DNA from 3 places in the Alkalibaculum bacchi genome. Region 2 is predicted to be linked to each of the others. Evidence: predicted binding sites of a transcription regulator. Region 2 holds the regulator's gene; each other region holds the start of a gene.

Region 1 (8,151 bases), on a different contig from region 2:
CGCTTACAAATCCAACTATAAACTCCTATAAGAGATTAGTACCAGGTTATGAAGCTCCTGTCAATATTGCTTGGTCTCCTAAAAATAGAAGTCCTTTGATTCGAATTCCTGCTAAAAGAGGATCATCTACCAGGGTAGAACTTCGAAATCCGGATCCTTCAGCAAATCCATATTTAGCATTAGCAGGTAATTTGGCGGCTGGACTATCGGGGATTGAACAAAAACTAATGCCACCTGCACCTGTTTCAGAAAATGTGTATGATATGACCGAAGTTGAAAAAATAGAAAAAGAAATTGGTGCATTGCCAGGTACCTTATTAGAAGCAATAGAAGCATTAAAACAAGATGAATTATTGATGGATACATTAGGTGAGCATGCAAGGGTAAAATATATCAAAGGTAAATTACATGAGTGGAATGACTATAGAACACAAGTATCAAAGTGGGAATTAGACCAATATTTGACTAGCATCTAATATATTGTTTGAGATACTATTTCCCTAAGTAAACTGTTATAATCATTATAAGTGAACCATAGTTAAATAATCGTTTGGCGCGCCTTAGGCGCGTTTTTATATACTGTATAAATTCTTAGCTGCTACCCCAGTCATCTTGAGCGGTAGCGAAAGATCCTGACACATGCAAGCTAATGACTAAAGAGTAATGACTAGGGACTATCAGATGGGAGAGGAAAGTATGCTAAAAAGTCTGATACTTTGTATTAACAATAAAAAGCTTGAAGCTCATATTCAGTTAGGCTTAAAAAAATCCGGCTATAATGTATTGACTTGCGAAGATGGAAATAGTTTGATTCGCCTTGCCCATACTAGGCATATTGATTTGGTCATAGTAGATGAGGAGCTTCGTGGTTTGAGAGCTATTGATGTAGTAAATATTATTTATACTGAAAAAATATGTCCGGTCTTAATCGTAGCAAATGATTTTAGGAATGATTACATAGATTGGATTGAAAAAGGTTGGATATACGGATCTGTACATTTACCTATGAATCAAGTAGAATTATTAAAAATCGTAAAAGGCGCTATAGCTAATGGAGAAAGGATGTTACTACTAGACCGAGAAATCGAAAAACTTAAAAAACAACTAGCCGAGCGAAAAATAATAGAAAAAGCAAAAAGCATTCTTATGGAAAAAAAGTCATGTACAGAAGAGGGTGCATACACATACATAAGAAAGATCAGTATGAATAAGGGCGTGCCTATGGAAAAAATAGCAGAAGCCATCATTAGGTCCCTAAAATCTAAAAAGTAGTCGCTAGACACTAGTCGTTAGTCTCTAGCATTTTGGGATTCCTTTTGAGTCTTTATTTAGGCTATCTAAGATAGCCATAGTGCGAGTGATTAGGGTGTAGCGCCTAAGGACTAAATATAAATAAACCAACGCTTTGCGTTGGTTTATTTATATTTATCATATTTGATTTCCGAAATCTGCATAGCGCCAAAGAAAATCGTTACAGTATTGGTTACTAAAGGGATGTATTGCTTTAGTAGGAAAAAGAAGTGCTCTTTATTTAAAGTAATACTAGGAAAATAAAAAATGAGTTTTAGAGCATTCATAATAATGAATATCAGGCATAAAGCATAGGCTATATTTGCATTGTATTTTCTCACTCGCATGAGAGCAATGCTAAACAAGGAGATTAACGTGGATAATATAGCAAAAATGATAAATTCTATTACACTGGCATTTTTTATGGGCAGTTCTAAAAAAGTAAAAGAATCGGTAATCAAAAAATACGTAAGAAATTCAGCCATATTAGCAATTAATAAAATAACAAATAAGATAAACCCCAAAATGGCATAAATAATAGTCTTGTGATTTTGTTCTTTAAACATAGTAAACTCCTCTATAGGTATTGTTTTAAGAGAGACTGTTTTAGATTATAATAGTATTGTATCAAATATTATAGAATTATGGTAATATTAATTATTCCATCATAGATATGACAATCATACGAGGTGCACATATGTTAAAAGAAACATCTATACACAAAAATCAAATAATTCTTCAAACAGGGTACTTTGATTTAAAGCAGACTTTTGAATGTGGACAATGTTTCCGTTGGAATGAAGTAGAACAAGGGCATTATATAGGTCTAGTAAAAGACAAGGTATTAGAAATGTATCAAGTAGGACAAGAAATTTCTTTTTATAATACAGATGAAAAAGATTTTAAGGATATATGGGTAGATTATTTTGATTTAAATAGAAATTATGAAGAATTAATTGAAGAAATATCAAAGGAGAAGATCATGAAAGCTGCTACAGAATATGGTAAGGGCATTCGGATTTTGTGTCAGGATGAGTGGGAAACTCTAATCTCCTTTATCATTTCTGCTAATAATAATATTCCTCGAATAAAAAAAATACTAGAACGTTTTAGTAAACTTTTCGGTCAAAAGATGTGCTATAAAGGAGAAGAGTATTATACCTTTCCTACACCAGAAAGTTTACAGGGGATTACAGAAAAGGATTTGGAGGAAATTAAAAGCGGCTATCGAGCTAAGTATATTATTGATGCTGTACAAAAGGTCAATGAAAGTCAAGTAGATTTATATAATCTTAAGAATTTAGAAACAGGAGAGGCCAGAAAAGAACTCCTTAAAATTAAAGGAATTGGACCTAAAGTGGCAGACTGTATTCTGCTATTTTCTATGAGAAAGTACAGCTGCTACCCCATAGACGTATGGATTCGAAAGGTAACAGAAAAATTATACTTTAAAAGAGAGTGCACACCTAAAGAAATTCAAAAATTTGCAGAAGATATGTGGAAAGATAACGCAGGCTTTGCACAACAGTATTTGTTTTACTATGCAAGAAATCAGTTGTAGAAAGATTAGGTGATTTAACAGAAAATGCGGAAAGCTGAATGTGGAAAGCGGAACTCTCATATTTAGTATGTAAATGTAGAGGTGTGGATTGTAAAGATATAAAATTTTTGTTCCAATACTGTTAAAAAAATATGAGAAAGTTGAATATAAGTAAAATAAAAATGCCAAAATATAGTTGACTTTTAAGAATTTATTTTGTATCATTATATGTGTCGATTAGCACTCGACAATAATGAGTGCTAACAATCAATTCGGATAAAATACGAGGAGGGTTTTTATATGAAACTTAAACCATTAGGTGACAGAGTTGTAATTAAAGTAAAAGAAGAAGAAGCAACAACTGCAAGTGGCATTGTTTTGCCAGGTACTGCAAAGGAAAAACCTCAAGAAGCTCAAGTAGTAGCAGTAGGCAGTGGTGAATTAGTAGATGGTAAAAAAATAGAATTAGAAGTTAAAGTAGGAGATACCGTAATTTATTCTAAGTACTCAGGAACAGAAGTTAAAATCGATGGCGAAGATTATTTAATCGTGAGACAAAACGATATTTTAGCAATAGTTGAATAAAAAGTAAAATAAGAGGAGGAATAAAAATGGCAAAAGAAATTAAATTTTCTTCAGATGCAAGAGCATCATTAGTTGAAGGTGTTAATAAACTAGCAGATACTGTAAAGGTTACTTTAGGACCAAAAGGAAGAAATGTTGTATTATCAAGAAGCTTTGGTTCTCCAATCATCACAAATGATGGTGTTACAATTGCAAAAGAAATCGAATTAGAAGACCCTTATGAAAACATGGGTGCACAATTAGTAAAAGAAGTGGCTACAAAAACCAACGATGTAGCTGGTGACGGTACTACTACTGCTACATTACTAGCTCAAGCTATCATTAGAGAAGGTATGAAAAACTTAGCTGCTGGTGCAAATCCAATGGGATTAAAAAGAGGTATTGAAAAGGCAGTAGAAATAGTTGTAACTGAATTACACAAAACAAGCAAAAAAGTAGAAAACAAAGAAGGTATTGCTCAAGTTGCTTCTATTTCTGCAGCAGATGAAAAGATCGGTAAATTAATTTCTGATGCAATGGAAAAAGTAGGAAACGATGGTGTTATCACTGTTGAAGAAGGCAAAAGTATGGGTACTGAATTAGAATTTACAGAGGGTATGCAATTTGACAGAGGATACCTTTCTGCATACATGGCAACAGACAATGAAAAAATGGAAGCTATATTAGACAGTCCTTATATTTTAATAACAGACAAAAAAATCAGTAATATTCAAGAAATTTTACCAATACTAGAGCAAATCGTTCAAACAGGCGGAAAATTATTAATCATCGCTGAAGATGTAGATGGAGAAGCTTTAGCTACTCTAGTTGTAAATAAATTAAGAGGAACATTTAACTGCGTAGCAGTAAAAGCTCCAGGGTTTGGCGATAGAAGAAAAGCTATGTTAGCTGATATTGCAGCATTAACAGGTGGTCAAGTGATTTCTGATGAATTAGGATTTGATTTAAAATCTGCTACATTAGAGCAATTAGGTAGAGCTAGACAAATTAAAGTAGATAAAGAAAATACAATCATCGTAGAAGGCCAAGGAAATAAAGCGGATGTAGAAGACAGAATCAATCAAATTAAGAGACAAATTCCAGAAACAGATTCTGACTACGATAGAGAAAAATTACAAGAAAGACTTGCTAAATTATCAGGTGGTGTAGCTGTAATCAAAGTAGGTGCTGCAACTGAAACAGAAATGAAAGAAAGCAAGTACAGAATTGAAGATGCTTTAAACGCTACAAGAGCAGCAGTTGAAGAAGGTGTTGTAAGCGGTGGTGGTACAGCATTCATAGGTACTATTTCAAAAGTAGAAGATTTAATTAACACTTTAGAAGACGACGAAAAAACAGGTGCTTCTATTGTTAGAAGAGCTCTTGAAGAGCCAGTAAGACAAATCGCTGCAAATGCAGGATTAGAAGGCTCTGTTATCGTTGAAAACTTAAGAGTAAAAGAAGATGGTATGGGCTTTGATGCTGCTAAAGGCGTATATGTAAACATGTTCCAAGCAGGTATTACAGACCCAACAAAAGTAACAAGATCTGCAATTCAAAATGCAGCTTCTGTTGCGGCTATGTTCTTAACTACAGAAGCAGCAGTAGCTGAATTACCAAAAGATGAACCAGCAATGCCAGGCGGAATGGGCGGCATGGGTGGAATGGGCGGAATGATGTAATTCCGGCCTAAGTAATGAAGAAAAGTCTCGTAAGAGGCTTTTTTTTTGGCTGAAAGCAAAAGGCTCAATGCGGAACTCGCATATCTAATATGTAAAGTTAGAAGTTTTGCTTTATCTACTATTTGAGTCATCTTGATATATAGATGAAAGCCTTGATCTGAGTGACTTGACCCTAGAACGCTGGTGACTAGTAGCTGGCTGCTGATGGCTAAAGCGCAGAAGGCGCTTTTAACGAAGTGTTTGTGAAATGTAAATATTCTGAAAATTAGGTTTGATATTGACAATCTTTTTAGTTAATACTATACTAATAAAAATATTCTTACGGATATTCAATATCTTTTCATTCAACAATGTTCGAATTGTCTTATAAATTCAGCCAACCACAAGAAACACGCTTTGCGAGTTTCTTATGGTTACGCGGGCAGTCGCCAAATGTCTGCAAGCAGCCACTTGGCTCGTTGCCTTCACGATAATAAAATTAAATTAGGAGTGTACAGTATGGGAAAAATAGTAAAAGAAGGTTTGACTTTTGATGATGTTCTATTAATACCTGCTCATTCAGAAGTTTTACCAAATCAAGTAGAACTTGCTACGGTTTTAACGAGGAAAATCAAGCTTAACATTCCTATTATTAGTGCAGGAATGGATACTGTAACTGAAGCAAAGCTTGCTATAGCTATGGCGAGACAGGGTGGTATTGGTATTATACACAAGAACATGTCTATCCAAGATCAAGCTATGGAAGTGGACAAGGTTAAGAGAAGTGAACACGGCGTCATCGTAGACCCATTCTTCTTAAGCCCAGACCATGTAGTAGGCGATGCATTAGAGCTTATGGAAAGATACCGCATATCGGGAGTTCCCATTACAGTAGACGGAAAGTTAGTGGGCATTATCACCAATAGAGACCTTCGATTTGAAAATGATCCTACAAAGAGAATAGAAGATGCTATGACAAAAGACAATCTGGTCACTGCTCCAGAGGGGACAAATTTAGAAGAAGCAGAAAACATTCTAAAACGTCATAAAATCGAAAAGCTTCCTATTGTAGATCAATACAATAATTTAAAAGGTTTAATTACAATTAAAGATATCGAAAAAGCTATCAAATACCCTTATTCAGCAAAAGACGATAAAGGAAGACTTTTAGTTGGTGCAGCTGTAGGCGTAAACAAAGACCTAAAAGACAGAATAAAGGCTCTAGTCGAAGCAAGAGTAGACGTAGTGGTTGTTGATACAGCACATGGACATTCAAAAGGTGTACTAGATGCCATTCGACACATTAGGGAACTTTATCCTGAACTTCAAATTATCGCTGGAAATATTGCTACAGGAGAAGCAGCTAAAGATTTAATCGAAGCAGGAGTAGATGCTATTAAAGTAGGAATTGGACCAGGTTCTATTTGTACTACACGTGTTATTGCAGGAATTGGTGTTCCTCAAATCACTGCTATTATGGATTGTGCAGAAGTGGCTAAGAAATATGGCGTTCCAATTATCGCTGATGGAGGTATTAAGTACTCAGGAGATATTGTAAAAGCTATTGCAGCAGGAGCGGATACGGTTATGATCGGTAGCCTCTTTGCAGGTACGGAAGAAAGCCCTGGTGAAACGATTATATATCAAGGTAGAAGCTTTAAATCCTATAGAGGAATGGGTTCTATTGCAGCCATGAAACAAGGAAGCTCTGATCGCTATTTCCAAGAGGGCAACAATAAACTGGTTCCTGAAGGTGTTGAAGGAAAAGTTCCATTCAAAGGTTCATTAGCAGATACAGTGTTTCAAATGTTAGGTGGCCTTCGCTCTGGTATGGGATATTGTGGTGCTGCAAATATTCAAGAATTAAAAGAAAATACTCAATTCATCAAGATTACAAGTGCAGGTTTAAGAGAAAGTCATCCACATGATGTCTCTATTGATAAGGAATCCCCAAATTACACAAGTGCAAAATATTAGATAATAAACGAACAACAGAAAAAATAAGACCTAGGAAATCCTTGACTGATAGGAGTTTCCTAGGTTGTTTTATTTAATGTGTACAGGTGAAAATCAGGCCTTATTAGCAGATAAAAATGGACCTTCAATGTAATGTAATAAATTCATATTACGAACTTAAAAGGGTCTACACATTCATATTTGTTTGTATATTTGAAAATAATTGACCTATTTTATGAGTACGAAGTAGCCTTTAAAGAGTTTGAGAGGGTAAAATTATGTTAAAATAACTTAACAAGAAATATAAAAGTTGACATTGACTTTCTTTTACAAAAAGAGTACAATCAAGTTTAAATAATGTTGATTGGAAATAAGTAAAAGCGATGTCAGGCTTTATAGAGAGCAACCGGTTGGTGGAAGGTGCAAAAGATGAATTGTTTTGAATACATTCCAGGAATTGCGGGCTGAAGGTAATTTTCTGTGTAGGCTTTGCCAGGTGCACCTGTTATAGTGCAAGGGTGTGATTGCACCTGTTGAGGCAAATGTCGTGAGATATTTGTAAATTGAGGTGGTACCACGGACATAATCCGTCCTCTGAATAGCAATATTCGGAGGGCGGTTTCTTTCATTTGGCGAATTTCACGACCTTAGCAGGGGGCAAAGACCACTGCTAAGGCGCCACTGCACAAAATAGAGCCAACTACCTTTAACCCTACCCCTCCAGAAAATAATAAAATGGAGAAGAAAACATGCCTATTACAGAAATTCTTACTCAAAATGCAGCCTTATACGGCAGTGAAGTAAGTTTGGTTGAAATCAACCCAGGAATAAAAGAAATTAAAACCAGTTGGAAAGATTATGATCTAGTTGAAACAGATCCATCAAAGAAATTCCGTCGAGAAATGACTTGGCGTGAATTTGATGATAAAGCAAACCGCATGGCCAATTTCTTATTGGATAGAGGATTACAAAAAGGTCAGAAGGTGGCAATTTTATTAATGAATTGCCTAGAGTGGCTGCCCATTTATTTTGGAATATTAAAGACTGGTGCAATTGCAGTACCATTTAACTATCGATATACTTCAGATGAAATCCAATACTGTATCGATCTAGCAGAATGTGACGTCATAATATTTGGCC
Region 2 (8,151 bases):
ATTTAAATGGATTTTTCTCGTTCTCTTTTCTGTACCCTTTCCACTACAATTGCTACATGGTTTAGATATGGTCTTACCTTCTCCATGGCATTTATCACAAGTTCTTACAGATTGCATTACGCCAAAAGGAGTTCTTTGATTCACTCGGACTTGACCTGTTCCATTACATTTGTCACAGGTATGAATATCACTCTCATCTTGAGCGCCTTTACCATTACATTTAGAACATTCTTCATTTCGATTGATCTTAATGTCTTTTTCAACGCCAAAGACTGCTTCTTCAAAAGACAAATGGATATTTACTTTTAAATTTGGGCCCATTTGAGGACCATTTCTTCTGCCTGAAGAAGAAAATCCTCCACCACCAAACATATCAAAAATATCGCTAAAGATATCGTCAAATCCTCCGCCACCAAAGCCACTATAGCCACCATTGCCATTGACACCTTCATGACCAAATTGATCGTATTGACTTCTTTTTTGTTCATCACTAAGGATTTCGTAAGCTTCGCTTACCTCTTTAAATTTTTCTTCTGCTTCTTTGTCTCCAGGGTTTCTATCTGGATGATATTTCATTGCCTTTTTACGATAGGCACCTTTTATATCTGAGTCTGAGGCACTTTTATCTACTCCTAATACCTCATAATAATCTCTCTTGCTCATATCTACTCTCCTTACTTCGCAAATTTAGTGGTAGTTGTTCCTAAAATCAATTAGAAGCAACTACCACTAAATTTGTACATTTAACCACACACAACCAAAGCTTTGCTTTGGTTGTGTGGAAACTTCCCTTTATATTTTATTACTTATTATCGTCATCGTCAACAACTTCATAGTCTGCATCTACTACATCATCTTGAGCTTGGCCTTGTGGTCCTTGACCTTGCCCTTCTGCTTCACCTTGTTGGTATAATTTAGAAGCGATAGGATAGAAGGCTTCATTAACAGCTTCTGTTGCACTCTTAATAGCTTCTACGTCTTCCCCTTCTAGCTTTTCTCTTAAATCTTTAATCGCATCTTCTACTTTTGCTTTTTCATCTGGTGTTACTTTATCGCCTAATTCTTTTAAAGATTTTTCGATTTGATAAATAGTAGAGTCTGCAGTATTTTTCGCTTCTACTGACTCTTTTCTCTTTTTATCTTCTTCTGCAAATCTTTCTGCTTCTTGGACAGCTTTGTTGATCTCATCATCGCTCATATTTGTAGAAGATTGAATCACTACATTTTGAGATTTCCCAGTTCCCATATCTTTAGCAGATACATTGACGATACCATTCGCATCGATATCGAATGTTACTTCTATTTGTGGGATTCCCCTTGGAGCTGGTGCAATTCCTGCCAATTGGAATCGTCCCAATGTCTTATTGTAAGCAGCCATTTCTCTTTCACCTTGTAATACGTGAATGTCTACTGCAGTTTGATTATCTGCTGCTGTAGAGAATACTTGGCTCTTCTTAGTTGGAATTGTAGTATTTCGTTCAATTAATTTTGTAAATACGCCACCCATCGTTTCAATACCTAATGACAATGGAGTTACATCTAATAATAATACGTCTTTTACTTCACCAGCTAATACACCACCTTGAATCGCTGCACCGATGGCAACGCACTCATCAGGATTAATGCCTTTGTCTGGATCTTTGCCGACGATTTTCTTAACGGCTTCTTGTACTGCAGGGATTCTAGTAGAACCACCTACTAAGATTATTTTATGAATTTCATTTGCAGATAAACCAGAATCCTTTAAAGCATTATTTACTGGTCCTTTTGTTCTTTCTACTAAATCTGCAGTAAGTTCTTCAAATTTTGCTCTAGTTAAAGTAATATCTAAATGTTTAGGTCCTTCTTGAGTAGCTGTAATAAATGGTAAATTAATATTTGTAGTCATTACTCCTGAAAGTTCAATTTTTGCCTTTTCAGCAGCTTCTCTCAATCTTTGTAAAGCCATTTTATCGTTTCTTAAATCAACACCATTATCTTTCTTAAACTGATCTGCTAAGTAATCAATGATTTTTTCATCAAAATCATCTCCACCTAGGTGATTGTCTCCGTGTGTAGAAAGAACTTCAAATACACCATCACCTAATTCTAATACAGAAACGTCAAAAGTACCACCACCTAAGTCAAATACCATAATTTTTTGATTGCCTTCTTTATCTAATCCATAAGCTAAAGCTGCAGCAGTTGGCTCATTTATGATTCTTAAAACTTCTAAACCTGCAATTTTACCTGCGTCTTTAGTTGCTTGTCTCTGGCTATCACTAAAGTATGCAGGAACAGTAATAACTGCTTTGCTTACTGTTTCGCCTAAGTATGCTTCTGCATCTGATTTTAATTTTTGTAGAACCATAGCAGATATTTGTTGTGGTGTATACTGAGTAGCATCAATATTTACTTTATAATCTGTACCCATATGTCTCTTTATGGATGCGATAGTCTTTTCAGGGTTGGTAACAGCTTGCCTTTTTGCTACCTGACCAATTAATCTTTCACCGTCTTTAGAGAAAGCAATCACTGAAGGTGTGGTACGGTCTCCCTCTGCATTGGCAATTACTACTGGTTCTCCACCTTCTAATACTGCAACACATGAGTTTGTTGTTCCTAAGTCTATACCTATAATTTTTTCTTTACCCATTAATTTATTTCCTCCCTAATTACTTTATTTTTTACAAATCTTGACCATTGCAGGTCTAAGGACTTTTTCTTTGAATTTATACCCTTTTTGATAAACTTCAATGATATGATTATCTTCAATATCCTCAATATTATCTACAGCAACACCATGATGCCATTGGGGATCAAATTCTACATTTTCAGTTGGAATCTCTTCTAAGCCTTCATTATTAAGCACTGTAAACAATTGATTCATTACCATTTTGACTCCATCTACATATCCATCGCTAATTTTAGCATCTTCTATAGACTGAATTGCTCTCTCCATATTGTCTATAACTGGTAGAAGTTTTTCAGAAAAATCGCTTAAAGCATATTTGTGGATTTCCTCTTTTTCTTTAATTGTTCTCTTCCTAAAATTGTCAAAATCAGCTTGCAATCGAACGAGCTTATTTGAAAGTTCTTCCTTTTCTTTGCTAACAGATTCTGTAGATGAAGTTTCCTCTTTTTTTTCAGTTGCTTCTTCTACATCTAGATTTTCTACTATTTCTTCAACTTCTTCTTGAATTTCATCTCTTTTAATTTCCTCTTTATCCAATCCTATCACCTTTCAAAGTAAAATAATCTATTGCTGATTGATTTGTTCATTTAACTGTTCTGTTAAAAATTTCAAGACAGAAACAACCTTGTCGTAATTCATTCGGATAGGGCCTACAACTCCAATGGTCCCCAAATTTTCTCCATTAAACTGATAGGTGGCAGTTAGCAAACTGTAATCTTTAAACTCTGACAAACTGTTTTCCTCGCCAATAATAATATTTACTCCATTGGAATAACTTTTTAATAATTCAGAGATAATTCTTTGATCTTGAAAAACCTCTAAGAATTGTTTTACTTTATCAATATCGTTAAATTCGGGATATTTGAGCATATTTGTTACACCTGTAGCAAATACTTGGTTACCATCGTCAGGACTTAGAGTCAGCTCTTGTAAAATACCTATAAGCTCCTGTAGAGCTTCATTCTCTTTTATAGATAATTCATGTAAATGGCTATTTAAATCATCGCCAACTTTGTTAATATCGTAATCCGTTATAATGTAATTTAGTATATTAGTCAACTTAATTAATTCAGCTTGATCTAATTTGTATGGTAATTTTATCTCTAAATTCTTGACAATATTTTCTTTTGTTATAATAACCATTACGATTCTTTCATCTTGTATAGGCAATAACTGAATCAATTTATAGTTTAATGACTTTATTTCTGGAGCCATCACTAAAGAAGTGTAGCTTGTCAATTGAGCTAATAATTTTGCAGTGAGCTGGACGGATTTTTCAATTTGCTCTACATATTGTTTATAACTATCTCGAATGGATTGTTCTAACTCTATATCAAGTTTTTGTACCGTCATGAGTTGATCTACGTAAAGGCGATACGCTTTTTCAGAGGGAATTCGACCTGCAGATGTATGGGGCTGTATAAGTAAACCCAAATCTTCAAGATCACTCATTTCATTTCTTATAGTAGCTGCACTCACCCCTAAATTATATTTCTTTGCTATAGTTCTTGAGCCAATAGGCTCTGCATTTAAAATATAATCTTTAATGATCGCATTAAGAATTTTAAGTTTTCTCTCTTTCATGTTTTCCATTCTTCCACCTCTTTGTTAGCACTCATTATCATCGAGTGCTAACTCTATAATAAAAATATCACTTATCGGCTTATTTGTCAATAGTCTTTCCATGATTTTCTATTAGGATTTTAGGAAACTCATAAAGACTTTATTAGCAAAATCTAAGCCTAATTTACTCAATTTTATTTTTCCTCCGTCTATCTTTATCATACCTTGATTATACAAATCTTTTAATTCATTTTTGTATTCTTCAAAGATACTATTTTTATAAAGAATTTGATAATCTTTGTCATCTATTCCTTCCGTTTTTCGAAGGCCTAAAAAAATAAATTCCTCTTTTTTATGATCTAGAGAAAGAACATCCTCAATTTTGCAGATAGATAGATTGTTTCTTATCTTTGCAATATAATGATCCATATTTTCTTCATTGTAGTACCGAATACCTTCGTAATAAGAATGGGCACCTAAACCAAAACCAATATAAGGTTTTACTTCCCAATAAACTAGATTATGTTTACATTCCATATTTGACTTAGAAAAATTTGAAATCTCATATTGAGTGTATCCTCTTCCTGTTAAGTACTCTACTGCATAATGGTACATCTCTCGATCTAAATCATCATCTAAGATGAGTTTGTTATTTTGTGCCCTCTCATATAATACTGTGCCCTCCTCAATTTTCAAACTATAACAAGAAAGATGAGTAGGATCTAAATCACATACTTTTTCTAGAGTTTCTTTCCAATGTTCTAAAGTTTGATTTGGCAAATTAAAAATTAAATCTACATTTATATTATGAAAACCAGCCTCTTTTGCTTCCATAAATCCTTTAATAAAATCTTTTTGGCTATGAATTCGCCCAATTTCTTTTAAGAGTTCATCCTGCCAACACTGAAGGCCCATGCTCAATCGATTAATTCCAGATTTTCGATACTCTAAAAGCTTCTCTTTGTCAAAAGTTGCTGGATTGCTCTCGATGGACACCTCTGCTGTTGGTGATACAGAGAATTTTTCTTTGATAAGATCCATCGTTTTACTAATATAATCAGGTGGAACCACCGTAGGGGTTCCACCTCCAATAAAAATGGTCTGCACTTGTTCATTAGAGTGTACTGGCGCACATCTTTCTATTTCTTTGTATAAGGATTCAAAATAAAGGGAAATTTTATCTTTTTTAGACGAAAAGGATAGAAAATCGCAATAATAACATTTGTGTGCACAAAATGGGATATGAATATACAAGCTTAAATCCTTCATCTTATCCTCCTTTTCCAAAAACGATGACTTTTGATTTATTTTTTGATAGAAACGTTCTTCTTTTTAACTCTAGCTACTAATTAAGTCATTCTACGTGCAAAAGCCAGATTTGGACCCGCATAGCTCATCCCTATAGCACTAGTGACTGGCGGCTGATTTCTGATAGCTAGAGTGCCAAAGGCACTCCTTATCACTCATCATCTAACTTAAGAACTGCCATAAACGCTTCCTGTGGAACTTCTACGCTACCCACTTGACGCATTCTTTTCTTTCCTTCTTTTTGTTTTTCAAGAAGCTTTCTCTTTCGAGAAATATCTCCACCGTAACATTTTGACAAAACGTCTTTTCGCATGGCACGAATCGTTTCTCTTGCGATAACTTTCCCCCCGACTATTGCTTGTACAGGAATTTCAAACATCTGTCTTGGTATATTATCCTTTAGCTTTTCAGCTATGCCTCTGCCTCTAGTATAAGCTTTGCTGCGATGAACGATAAAGGACAATGCATCTACATTCTCTCCGTTTAGAAGAATATCTAATTTTACTAGATCACTTCGTCTATATTCCTTTATCTCGTAATCAAAAGAAGCGTATCCCTTTGTTCTAGATTTTAAAGCATCAAAAAAATCATAAATAATTTCATTTAAGGGCAGTTCATACTTTAATGATACTCGAGTTTCTTCAATATAATCCATAGTGATATACTCACCACGTCTTTGTTGGCATAATTCCATAATAACGCCAACATACTGAGTAGGCACTATAATATTTGCATTGACGATAGGTTCTTCCATATACTGTACTTCTGTGCTTGCTGGTAAGTTTGCAGGATTATCTACCTCAATTATCTCACCATCGGTTTTCTTTACTTTATAAATTACACTAGGAGCAGTGGTAATAATATCTAAATTGTACTCTCTTTCTAATCTCTCCTGAATGATTTCCATGTGGAGTAAACCTAAAAATCCACATCTAAAGCCAAACCCTAAGGCAATAGAAGTTTCTGGTTCAAACATCAAAGATGCATCATTTAATTGCAACTTTTCTAATGCCTCTTTTAAATCATTGTATTTTGATCCATCTGCAGGGTAGATGCCACTGTACACCATAGGGTGAATGGCTTTATACCCTGGCAAAGGTTCTTTAGCTGGATTCTTTGCATCGGTTATGGTATCCCCTACCCTCGTATCCGCTACATTTTTTATGCTCGCTGTTACATAACCTACATCTCCACTTGTCAATTCGTCTACTGGAAATAGAGAACCTACAAAAATACCTACTTCGTCTACTTCAAAGGTTTTATTTGTAGACATCATTTTCATTTTCATGCCTTTTTTAAGTTTTCCTTCAATAATTCGGATAGACGCAATTACCCCTCTATAGGAGTCATAATAAGAATCAAAAATCAAAGCTCTCAAAGGTTTTTCATCTTCATTTTTAGGTGCAGGAACCTTTTTTACAATAGCTTCTAGAACTTCTTCGATATTAATTCCATCTTTTGCAGAAATCATTGGAGCGTCTTGGGCTTCTATTCCGATAACGTCTTCAATTTCATGTTTAACTCTCTCAGGATCTGCACTAGGTAAATCGATTTTGTTGATGACAGGAATAATCTCTAGGTCATTTTCTAAGGCTAAATATACATTAGCCATGGTTTGAGCTTCAATTCCTTGAGCTGCATCAACAATAAGCAAAGCTCCTTCGCAGGCAGCTAAACTTCTAGACACCTCATAAGTAAAATCCACATGCCCTGGGGTATCAATTAAGTTTAAATAATATTCCTCTCCATCCTCTGCTCTGTAAACCAATCGGACAGCTTGAAGTTTAATGGTAATTCCTCGTTCTTTTTCTAAATCCATATTGTCGAGAACTTGATTAGACATTTCTCTTTGACTCAATAGACCTGTCTTTTCAATCAACCTGTCCGCTAAGGTAGACTTGCCATGATCAATATGAGCGATAATACTAAAATTTCTCGTTTTCTCTTGTTTTGATAAAGACATTGTTTTCCTCCATAAATAGTGTGAAATAAATCAATTTAAAAAATAGCGAATTAAGGTATTCTCCTTCTTTCGCGCTATTATATCATTGTAACCAGTAACTAACAATTCATTATACCAAAAATACATTAATGTTCAAACAAGAAAAGCACCTTCGCACATTAGTTGCTAGCAATTAGGGTATTCCTTTTGGGTCAAGATCCTTCGCTTGCGCTCAGGATGACTGGGACAGAAGCTAGGGTCAAAAGTAGCACTTTCCTGTTACACAAGAAAAAAAGAAAGCATTATGCCTTCTTTCTTTATTTACATTTATTTATTTTTAGGAATGAGATTTGTAATAGTATCTTTAATGGACTCAATAGTGGAGTTATCAATATATAAATTCTCACCCAATATATTGAGTTCAGTACCGTCTTTATGGATTTGATAAGTAATAACTTCTTTTGTTCCGTTTTCGACGATTTGATAATTACTGTAGTTTACTTCACGCACACCCATATAGAGCACACAAACTGTAAATAAAAAGAAAAAAAATACCTTCATCTTATGATTCATACACATTATCCTTTAATTGGTTTCCTTTTCGGTGATTACTTTTCCCAGTACATCTCCTAGATGAGATGCGGATACTTTTGCCTCTTCTAAT
Region 3 (8,151 bases), on a different contig from region 2:
TTCATCTGCAACGACAATAACATTGTGTTTTACACATATATCCCCAAGGTCAATAAGTTCTTCTTTGGTCCATACCCTACCTACAGGATTATGAGGGCTACACAGTATGAATAAGCGAACATTATTTTCTATAATCTTTTTTTCAAAATCTTCTAAATCCATATGATAGGATCCATTTTTATAGATTAATGAATTATTAATTAATTTACGATTATTAGCTTGGATGGATCCAGAAAATGGATAGTACACCGGTTGTTGAATAATTATTGCATCCCCTTCTTTTGTCAGAGCCCGAACAGCGGTAGAAATAGCATAAACTACTCCAGGGGTTTTTACTAGCCAATCTTTTTTAATCTCAAAGTTAAAGCGAGATAAATACCAATTATATAGTGTTTGAAAATACTCATTCTTCGTATCAGAATACCCAAATATACCATGTTCACTTGACTTTACTAATGCTTCAGCCACCGCTGGAGGTACTCTAAAGTCCATATCTGCTACCCATAATGGCAAGATATCCTCTGGCTTTCCTCTTTCTACTGCAAAATCGTATTTCAGGCTATTGGTATTTTTTCGATCGATAATTTCATCAAAATTATATGTCATTTTAATCCTCCTAACTAAAATCAAGAAAACAATCAATATTAAACGTATCTGTATAATATGTATTAAGTTTACCTTTAATCATTATCCTTGTCAATTTAAACTTCACACTCTATATTTTTTTATACATTAAGTATGAACATTTATACTTCATTATAATATTATATATTGAAGAATGACAAAAGAAATCTTTCGTACTTAGGTTCTGTATTAGAACCTAAAATTTTTTAGGAGGTTCATATAAATAATGAATAACAGACAAAAAGCTGCTTTAAATGATCTACAAGAAGCTATGAGAGCTAATCCAGGCGCTAATATGCAACAGTGTATGCAAGGAGTTTTAGGGACTTTGCAATCACTTGGCGACCTTAGATTCGCTATAGAATTTGAATGTGGCGGCTGCTGCAAAACTGTATCTGCAGAGCTAGAAGATGTAGATTTCTTTGATTTCTTTGATGGCGTACTCCTTATATTTGGAGATTTAAAACTTAAAGAATGCTGTGATAAAGGTTCAAAAAAAGATATACTCTTCATCATAATTCCACTAGACAAAATCAGTTCTTTTGAAATCTTTGAAAGGCCTTGTTATTGCCCAGTAGCTGAATAACAAAAGCCATCAGCAATCAGCACTTTGGGGCTAGATCCGCGGGTCATAAAATCTCGCTAATTACCCACATGGCTAATAGTGGCTATGTGAAAGCATATAGCTACCAAAAGTATCTTAGTAGCGGGACGTCAGATCGTCGTCCCCTACTTACTATATAAAAAAGCTCCAGGCCACATATTTAATGCTCCCTGAAGCTCTTTTTCAACTATTTAAGTTCAGCTTTTCTTTGTAAAAGCTACATCTTCAAAATTCCACTTTCCGTCGCAAAAAGTTCCGCATTCAGCTTTCTGCCTTCCAGTATCACACCATTAACTTAATCATATTATTTGTAAACTCAACAGGGTCCTCTATTGTCAAGCCTTCAATAAGTAATGCTTGATTGTACAATACCTTTGTATACAAATCTAATTTTTCTTTGTCCTTTTCAAAGGCATCCTTTATTTTAGCAAAGATATCGTGGTTACCGTTAATTTCAAGAACTTTTTCTGCTTTTATGCTTTGACCTGTTGGCATTGCATTTAAGGTTTTTTCCATCTCTATCGTTAAATCCCCTTCATTGGTCAAGCATACAGGGTGATTTTTTAGTCTTTTAGATATTTTCACTTCTTTTACTTGGTCTTTTAAGACTTCTTTCATGTATTCAAATAGATCTTTATTTTCTTCTTTTTCTTCTGTAGAAGTTGAGTCTTCTGTCTCAAAGCCTAAATCTTCAGAGGATACAGACTTAAACTCTTTTTCTTCATACACACTCACCATACGGATTGCAAATTCATCTACATCTTCTGTAAAGTATAGAATTTCATATCCCTTTTCTGCTACAATTTCTGTTTGTGGTAATTTGTCAATTCGTTCTATAGATTCTCCTGCTGCATAGTAAATGTATTTTTGATCCTCAGGCATCCTCTCAACATACTCTTTTAAAGTGACCATTTTCTTTTCTTTAGAAGAGTAGAACAAGATTAAATCCTGTATGTCCTCTTTATGTGAGCCATAATCGCTGTAAATTCCATATTTTAATTGTCTTCCAAAAGATTTGTAGAATTTCTCGTATTCTTCTCTAGAATTTTTTAGAATATTTATAAGTTCGTTTTTAATTTTGTTCTTAATGTTTTTAGCAATAAGTTTTAATTGTCTATCATGTTGCAATACTTCTCTTGAAATATTTAAGGTTAAATCGTCAGAATCTACTAGACCTTTTACAAAGCTAAAGTAATCAGGAAGAAGGTCTTCGCACTTTTCCATAATAAGTACACCACTTGAGTACAATTCTAAACCTTTCTTAAATTCTTTAGTATAATAATCAAAAGGTATGCTTTCTGGAATGTACAAAATTGCATTGTAGCTTACTGCACCGTCGACACTAATATGAATATGTTTAATTGGTTTATCAAAACCATAGTGTTTTTCATTGTAGAAGTTTTCATAATCTTCGTCTGTCAATTCATTTTTATTTTTTCTCCAAATTGGTACCATGCTATTAATCGTTTGTTCTTCTGTGTAATCCTCGTATTCTCCTTCTGCACCTTCCTTAGGTCTTGAACCTGTTATGTCCATTTTAATAGGATAACGAATAAAATCGGAATACCTCTTAATAATAGCTTTTAATCGATACTGCTCTAGATACTCATCGTAATTTTCATCTTCTGAATTTTCCTTTAGCTTTAAGGTAATTTCTGTGCCAACGTCGCCTTTCGTTGCTGGCTCAATGGAATAACCTTCTACGCCTTCTGATTCCCATTTGTAAGCTTCATCGCTTCCTATTGATTTACTAATCACTGTAACCTTTTGAGCAACCATAAAAGAAGAATAAAAACCTACACCGAATTGTCCAATGATATCATGGCCATCTTTGAGTTCGTTACCTTCTTTAAAATCAAAAGAGCCGCTTTTAGCGATAACCCCTAAATTCTCTTCTAATTCATCTTTTGTCATCCCTATACCAGTATCTCTTATGGTTAAGGTTCTATTTTCCTTATCCACACGGATTTTTATATAGTAATCTTCTTTATTAAAGACTAGAGTGTCCTCACTTAGGGTCTTGTAATAAATCTTGTCAATGGCGTCACTAGCATTTGATATCAATTCTCTTAAAAAAATTTCTTTGTGTGTGTAGATGGAATTGATCATCATATTAAGTAATTTTTTTGATTCCGCTTGAAATTGCTTTACTTCCATAAAACCGCTCCTTCGTTTGTTTATTAGCACTCTTTTTAATTGAGTGCTAATATTATTTTTGCACAAACAGTCCCTTCTGTCAATGCTTTTTAGTTCTAAGATTTAAATTCTATGTTCTATGTAAAAGAACTTTGTATTGAAGTACCATCTTCTTTGATTACTAGTACTATATACATTATTACTAGAGATCCTTCGGCAAAGCCTCAGGATGACGAAAGGAGTAGCTAGGGTTATAGTAAATAAGACGGGTGGACGGGAAAACCTCATGCCGTTTATACTTGACATGAGGTTTTCCCTTTCCGCTTTCAGCCTTCCGCTTTATACCAGAGCTTTTACTGTACTTACTACGTTTTCTACTGTGAAACCGTATTTTTCGATGACTTCATCTCCCGGAGCGCTGGCACCAAATTTGTCAATGGTAATTGTCTCGCCTTGGAATCCAATATATTTATGCCATCCAAAGCAAGAAGCCATTTCAATAGCTACTCTCTTTGTTATGTTTTTTGGGAGGACGGATTCTTTATACTCTTCTGACTGTTCTTCAAAAGCTTTAAAAGAAGGTAATGAAACAACTCTCGTATCAATCCCTTGTTTTAAAAGTTCTTCTTGGGCATCAACTGCCAAAGCCACCTCGCTACCTGTAGCTATGAGAATGGCGTCGATTTTATTTTGCTCTTTGGATATAATATATCCACCCTTTTTCATTTCTTTTCTGCAGGAGCCTTTTAGTGCAGGAAGGTTTTGTCTTGTTAGTAAAATACAAGTAGGTCCACTTTGGCTGACTAATGCTTGTTCCCAAGCACCCATTACTTCTGTGGTATCAGCTGGTCTAATAACGTCCATATTAGGAATAGACCTTAGCCCTGCAATTTGCTCTATAGGTTCATGAGTTGGGCCATCTTCTCCAACGGCTATAGAATCGTGAGTAAACACAAAAACACTTGGTATACCCATAAGAGCTGCTAATCTTAAAGAAGGTTTCATATAGTCGCTAAAAATAAAGAACCCACCTGAGAAACCTTTTAATCCATGAAGAACTAATCCATTCACTGTTGCAGCCATAGCATGTTCTCTAACACCAAAATTAATATTTCTACCTAATAAATTATCTGGTCCAAAGTCTCCATTTATGCCCTTTACTTTAGTGGAAGAAGCTAAATCCGCACTACCTCCAATAAGAAGTGGGCATTCCTCTTGAAGAAGGTTTAAAAGATCTCCTGAAGATGCTCTTGTAGCTATAGAAGGCTTTATTTCATAAGAATTAAATACCTTGTCAAAATCAATATTTAGAGGTTGATAATTTGTAAGTCCCTTTAATTCCTTGCCTTCTTGTGGGTAAGATTTTTCGTATTCATCTACTAATTTTATCCATTCTTTGTATGCTTTAATGCCCTTATTTTGATTTTGCTCAGAATAATGATTGTATATGTCTTGATCAATAGTAAATGGTTCCTTATCCCATCCTAATGTTTTTCTCGTTACTACTGTATTTTCTTCTCCTAGAGGAGACCCATGTGTAGCATTTTTTCCAGCATGTGGAGAGCCATGTCCAATAATAGTTTTTACTTCAATGATGGTTGGTTTGGAACTATTTCCTTTAGCTTGTGTAATAGCCTTATGGATGTTTTCGTAATCTTCGCCATCTTCAACCTTAATATAATTCCAGTTCATGGCTTCAAATTTGCCTTTTACATCTTCAGAACTTGCCAAATTAACTGGTCCATCTAATTGAATATCATTAGAGTCAAATAAGAGAATTAATTTACCTAAACCTAAATGGCCTGCCAAACTAATCGCTTCTAATGCTACACCTTCTTGTAAATCTCCATCTCCACATAATACATAAGTATAGTGATCGATCACTTTTTTGTCGTCTTTATTAAAAGTCGCAGCCAGATATTTTTCTGCTATAGCAAGTCCAACTGATGTTGCAATTCCTTGTCCTAATGGTCCAGTAGTAGATTCTACACCAGGAGTATGACCGTATTCTGGATGACCTGGCGTTTTTGATCCCCATTGTCTAAAATTCTTTAACTCTTCCATTGGAAGGTCGTAGCCATTTAAGTGAAGTGCAGAGTATAATAAGGCTGAACCATGTCCAGCAGACATAATAAAGCGATCCCTATCAAACCATTTTGGATCTTTAGGATCGAACTTTAAATGTTTTGTAAATAACGTATACATTATTGGAGCTGCACCTAAAACAATTCCAGGATGTCCACTATTTGCCTTGTTAATCATATCTACTCCTAGAATTCTCATGGCATTAATTGCTTTTTTCTCCATTTCATCACCTCGAAATTTATTTTCTTTTCTTGTTATTTATACCCCTTTGTTTCTAAATTATTCTTATTGGATCTTATAGAAAGTAAATCATCTTAAAAATCAGTAGATTAGCTCACAGCCTATCTGCGACTAATTATGATATAATGTACTTTACTACATTAGATTACTAAATTTTAAATGAAAGGATTTAAATCACATGAAAAAGAAGGCTTTAAAAGCTGCCTTTCCCCATACAATTCCTGTATTAATGGGATATCTTTTCTTGGGAATGGCTTTTGGAATACTAGTAAGTAGTAGCGGATACCATTATATCTGGGCAATTATTATGAGCATTTTTATTTATGCGGGAAGCATGCAGTTTGTTGCAGTAGGCTTGATTACTAGCGAATTTAATATAATCGGCACCATTCTTATTACGCTTATGGTCAATGCAAGGCACTTATTTTACGGTTTATCTATGTTGACTCGTTTTCCTAAAATGGGGAAGTTAAAGCAGTACATGATTTTTTCTTTGACAGATGAGACTTTTTCCCTTCTTTGTTCCGCAAAGGCCTCAGATGATGTAGATGATAATTGGTTTTATTTATTTATTTCATTATTAGACCATTTTTATTGGGTTTTAGGCTCTGCCATAGGTGGAATACTCGGTTCACTTTTCACCTTTGATACTACAGGTATCGATTTCGTCATGACATCTTTATTTGTAGTAATTTTTATCAATCAATGGAAGTCTACTACAAATCATAAACCTGCACTAATAGGCGTATTTACAAGCATTATTTGCTTAATTCTATTTGGAGCAGACAATTTTATTATACCTTCTATGATCGGAATCTTGCTGGTTCTTACATATGCAAATAAACCTGTTAGAGAAAGGACTTCATAAATGCTGACAAATGGACAATTAATCATCATTATAGCTTTGATAACTCTAGTAACTTATTTGACAAGAGCAATTCCCTTTTTTCTTTATCCAGAAAATAAAGAAACGCCAAAATATATAGAATATCTAGGTCAAGTGCTTCCCTATGCCATTATGGGCATGTTAATCATTTACTGTCTAAAAGGTGTAAGCATAACAACATCACCTCATGGTATCCCCGAGCTTATTTCAATAGCTTTTGTCACCCTATTGCATTTATGGAAAAATAATACTCTAATAAGCATTGGTGGAGGTACGCTGTTGTATATGTTCCTGGTGCAAACAGTGTTCTAATTCTTTCTGCTTTCCGCATTTAACTTTCAGCTAAAATGTTTAATGAATAATTTAGATGGGTATTATTATTAAGAATTATTATATTAAGGAGGATTATAAAATGAAAAAATGGAAATGTAGAGTATGTGGATATATCCATACAGGTCCTAATGCACCAGAAAAATGCCCAACTTGTGGCGTAGGTAGCGATAAATTTGATTTAATGCCAGAGGAAGTACAACAATCTGAAGAAGAAAGACAAGCTATTCAAAATGTATTATTTAATTGTACTTATGGTTTATACGTTATAACATCTTTTAATAAAGATAATAAAATAAACGGTATGACTTCTAATAGCTTTGTTCAAATGACAGATACTCCAATGCAAGCAGTTATTGGAATTAATAAGAACAATTTAACAAGTGATTATATCTTAGAGTCTGGCGTATTTGCTGTAAACTTCTTAGGCACAGATAATCACAATGAAGTAAGAAGATTTGGATATAGCTCCGGAAGAGATGTAGAAAAGTTTAAAAACGCACAATATAAACGCTCAAAGAATCTAAAATTACCTGTTTTAACAAATGCCATAGGATATGTAGAATGTGAAGTACAAAAGGATCGAACACAAGATTTAGGAACACATAATTTATTTGTAGTTACAGTTGTAGGCGGAGAAATTTTTGAAGCAAAAGACCCTATGAGCTACGCATATTTTAGAGCAACAAAGTAATCCATAGTCTCTAGCCCTTGGGTATTTCTTTAGCGTCATTTTACTGCTTATGTAGTAATCATTAACAGCATCACAAGTTAAAAGAATATAACTTTACTATAAAAAACTCCCTCGGGAGTTTTTTATAGTAAAAAATGCTTTGATTTTAGCTACTGTTTCTATCATTAAGAGCCCAAAACTCTAGCTTTTGACCCAAAAGAAATACCCTAATACTAGCGACTAGCTGTTTAGCTAGAGACTAAGGACTAATTCTTTGGATAATCTATTTTGCCTTCTTGATTATAATATGCAGTAGAATAGGTTGTATAGCCACCTGTTAAGTTACGAGGAGAAAATCCATTGTGTTTGAGTACATTGTAAGCCGTCCAAGAACGGACTCCCACTGCACAATAAACCACAATAGTTTTAGCCTTATCCAATTCATCAAGTCGGTCTCGGAGCTGATCTACAGCTATATTGATGGAATTTGGAATAAAACCAAAGTTTCGCTCTACGGGTGTTCTTACATCTAATATAGTGTACTCATTTAAATTTAATTCTTCTATTTCATAA

What was found. The regulator HrcA, encoded in region 2, represses chaperone genes, less so after heat shock. The targets are predictions, from matches to a motif close to TGTTAGCACTCNNNNNNNNNGAGTGCTAACA.
Region 1: groES (co-chaperone GroES) is a predicted target of HrcA. The motif match lies at 3,066-3,096, and genes of this name have one in related genera.
Region 3: htpG (molecular chaperone HtpG) is a predicted target of HrcA. The motif match lies at 3,407-3,437, and genes of this name have one in related genera.

The regions. Positions count from the first base shown of each region.
Region 1 covers NZ_QNRX01000001.1:74,169-82,319, reverse strand. Annotated here, with positions in the region: gene glnA (type I glutamate--ammonia ligase) at 1-476, shown strand, start outside; gene DES36_RS00385 (ANTAR domain-containing response regulator) at 697-1,272, shown strand; gene DES36_RS00380 (hypothetical protein) at 1,416-1,856, opposite strand; gene DES36_RS00375 (DNA-3-methyladenine glycosylase family protein) at 1,988-2,851, shown strand; gene groES (co-chaperone GroES) at 3,131-3,415, shown strand; gene groL (chaperonin GroEL) at 3,442-5,076, shown strand; gene guaB (IMP dehydrogenase) at 5,575-7,032, shown strand; T-box leader at 7,363-7,609, shown strand; gene DES36_RS00355 (class I adenylate-forming enzyme family protein) at 7,761-8,151, shown strand, end outside.
Region 2 covers NZ_QNRX01000009.1:103,676-111,826, forward strand. Annotated here, with positions in the region: gene dnaJ (molecular chaperone DnaJ) at 1-663, opposite strand, end outside; gene dnaK (molecular chaperone DnaK) at 803-2,635, opposite strand; gene grpE (nucleotide exchange factor GrpE) at 2,660-3,211, opposite strand; gene hrcA (heat-inducible transcriptional repressor HrcA) at 3,239-4,267, opposite strand; gene hemW (radical SAM family heme chaperone HemW) at 4,370-5,506, opposite strand; gene lepA (translation elongation factor 4) at 5,697-7,508, opposite strand; gene DES36_RS08290 (hypothetical protein) at 7,815-8,060, opposite strand; gene spoIIP (stage II sporulation protein P) at 8,073-8,151, opposite strand, start outside.
Region 3 covers NZ_QNRX01000008.1:80,295-88,445, reverse strand. Annotated here, with positions in the region: gene DES36_RS07555 (MalY/PatB family protein) at 1-606, opposite strand, end outside; gene DES36_RS07550 (hypothetical protein) at 851-1,210, shown strand; gene htpG (molecular chaperone HtpG) at 1,511-3,385, opposite strand; gene tkt (transketolase) at 3,704-5,671, opposite strand; gene DES36_RS07535 (AzlC family ABC transporter permease) at 5,868-6,557, shown strand; gene DES36_RS07530 (branched-chain amino acid transporter permease) at 6,558-6,887, shown strand; gene DES36_RS15315 (flavin reductase) at 6,988-7,599, shown strand; gene DES36_RS07520 (FAD-dependent oxidoreductase) at 7,845-8,151, opposite strand, start outside.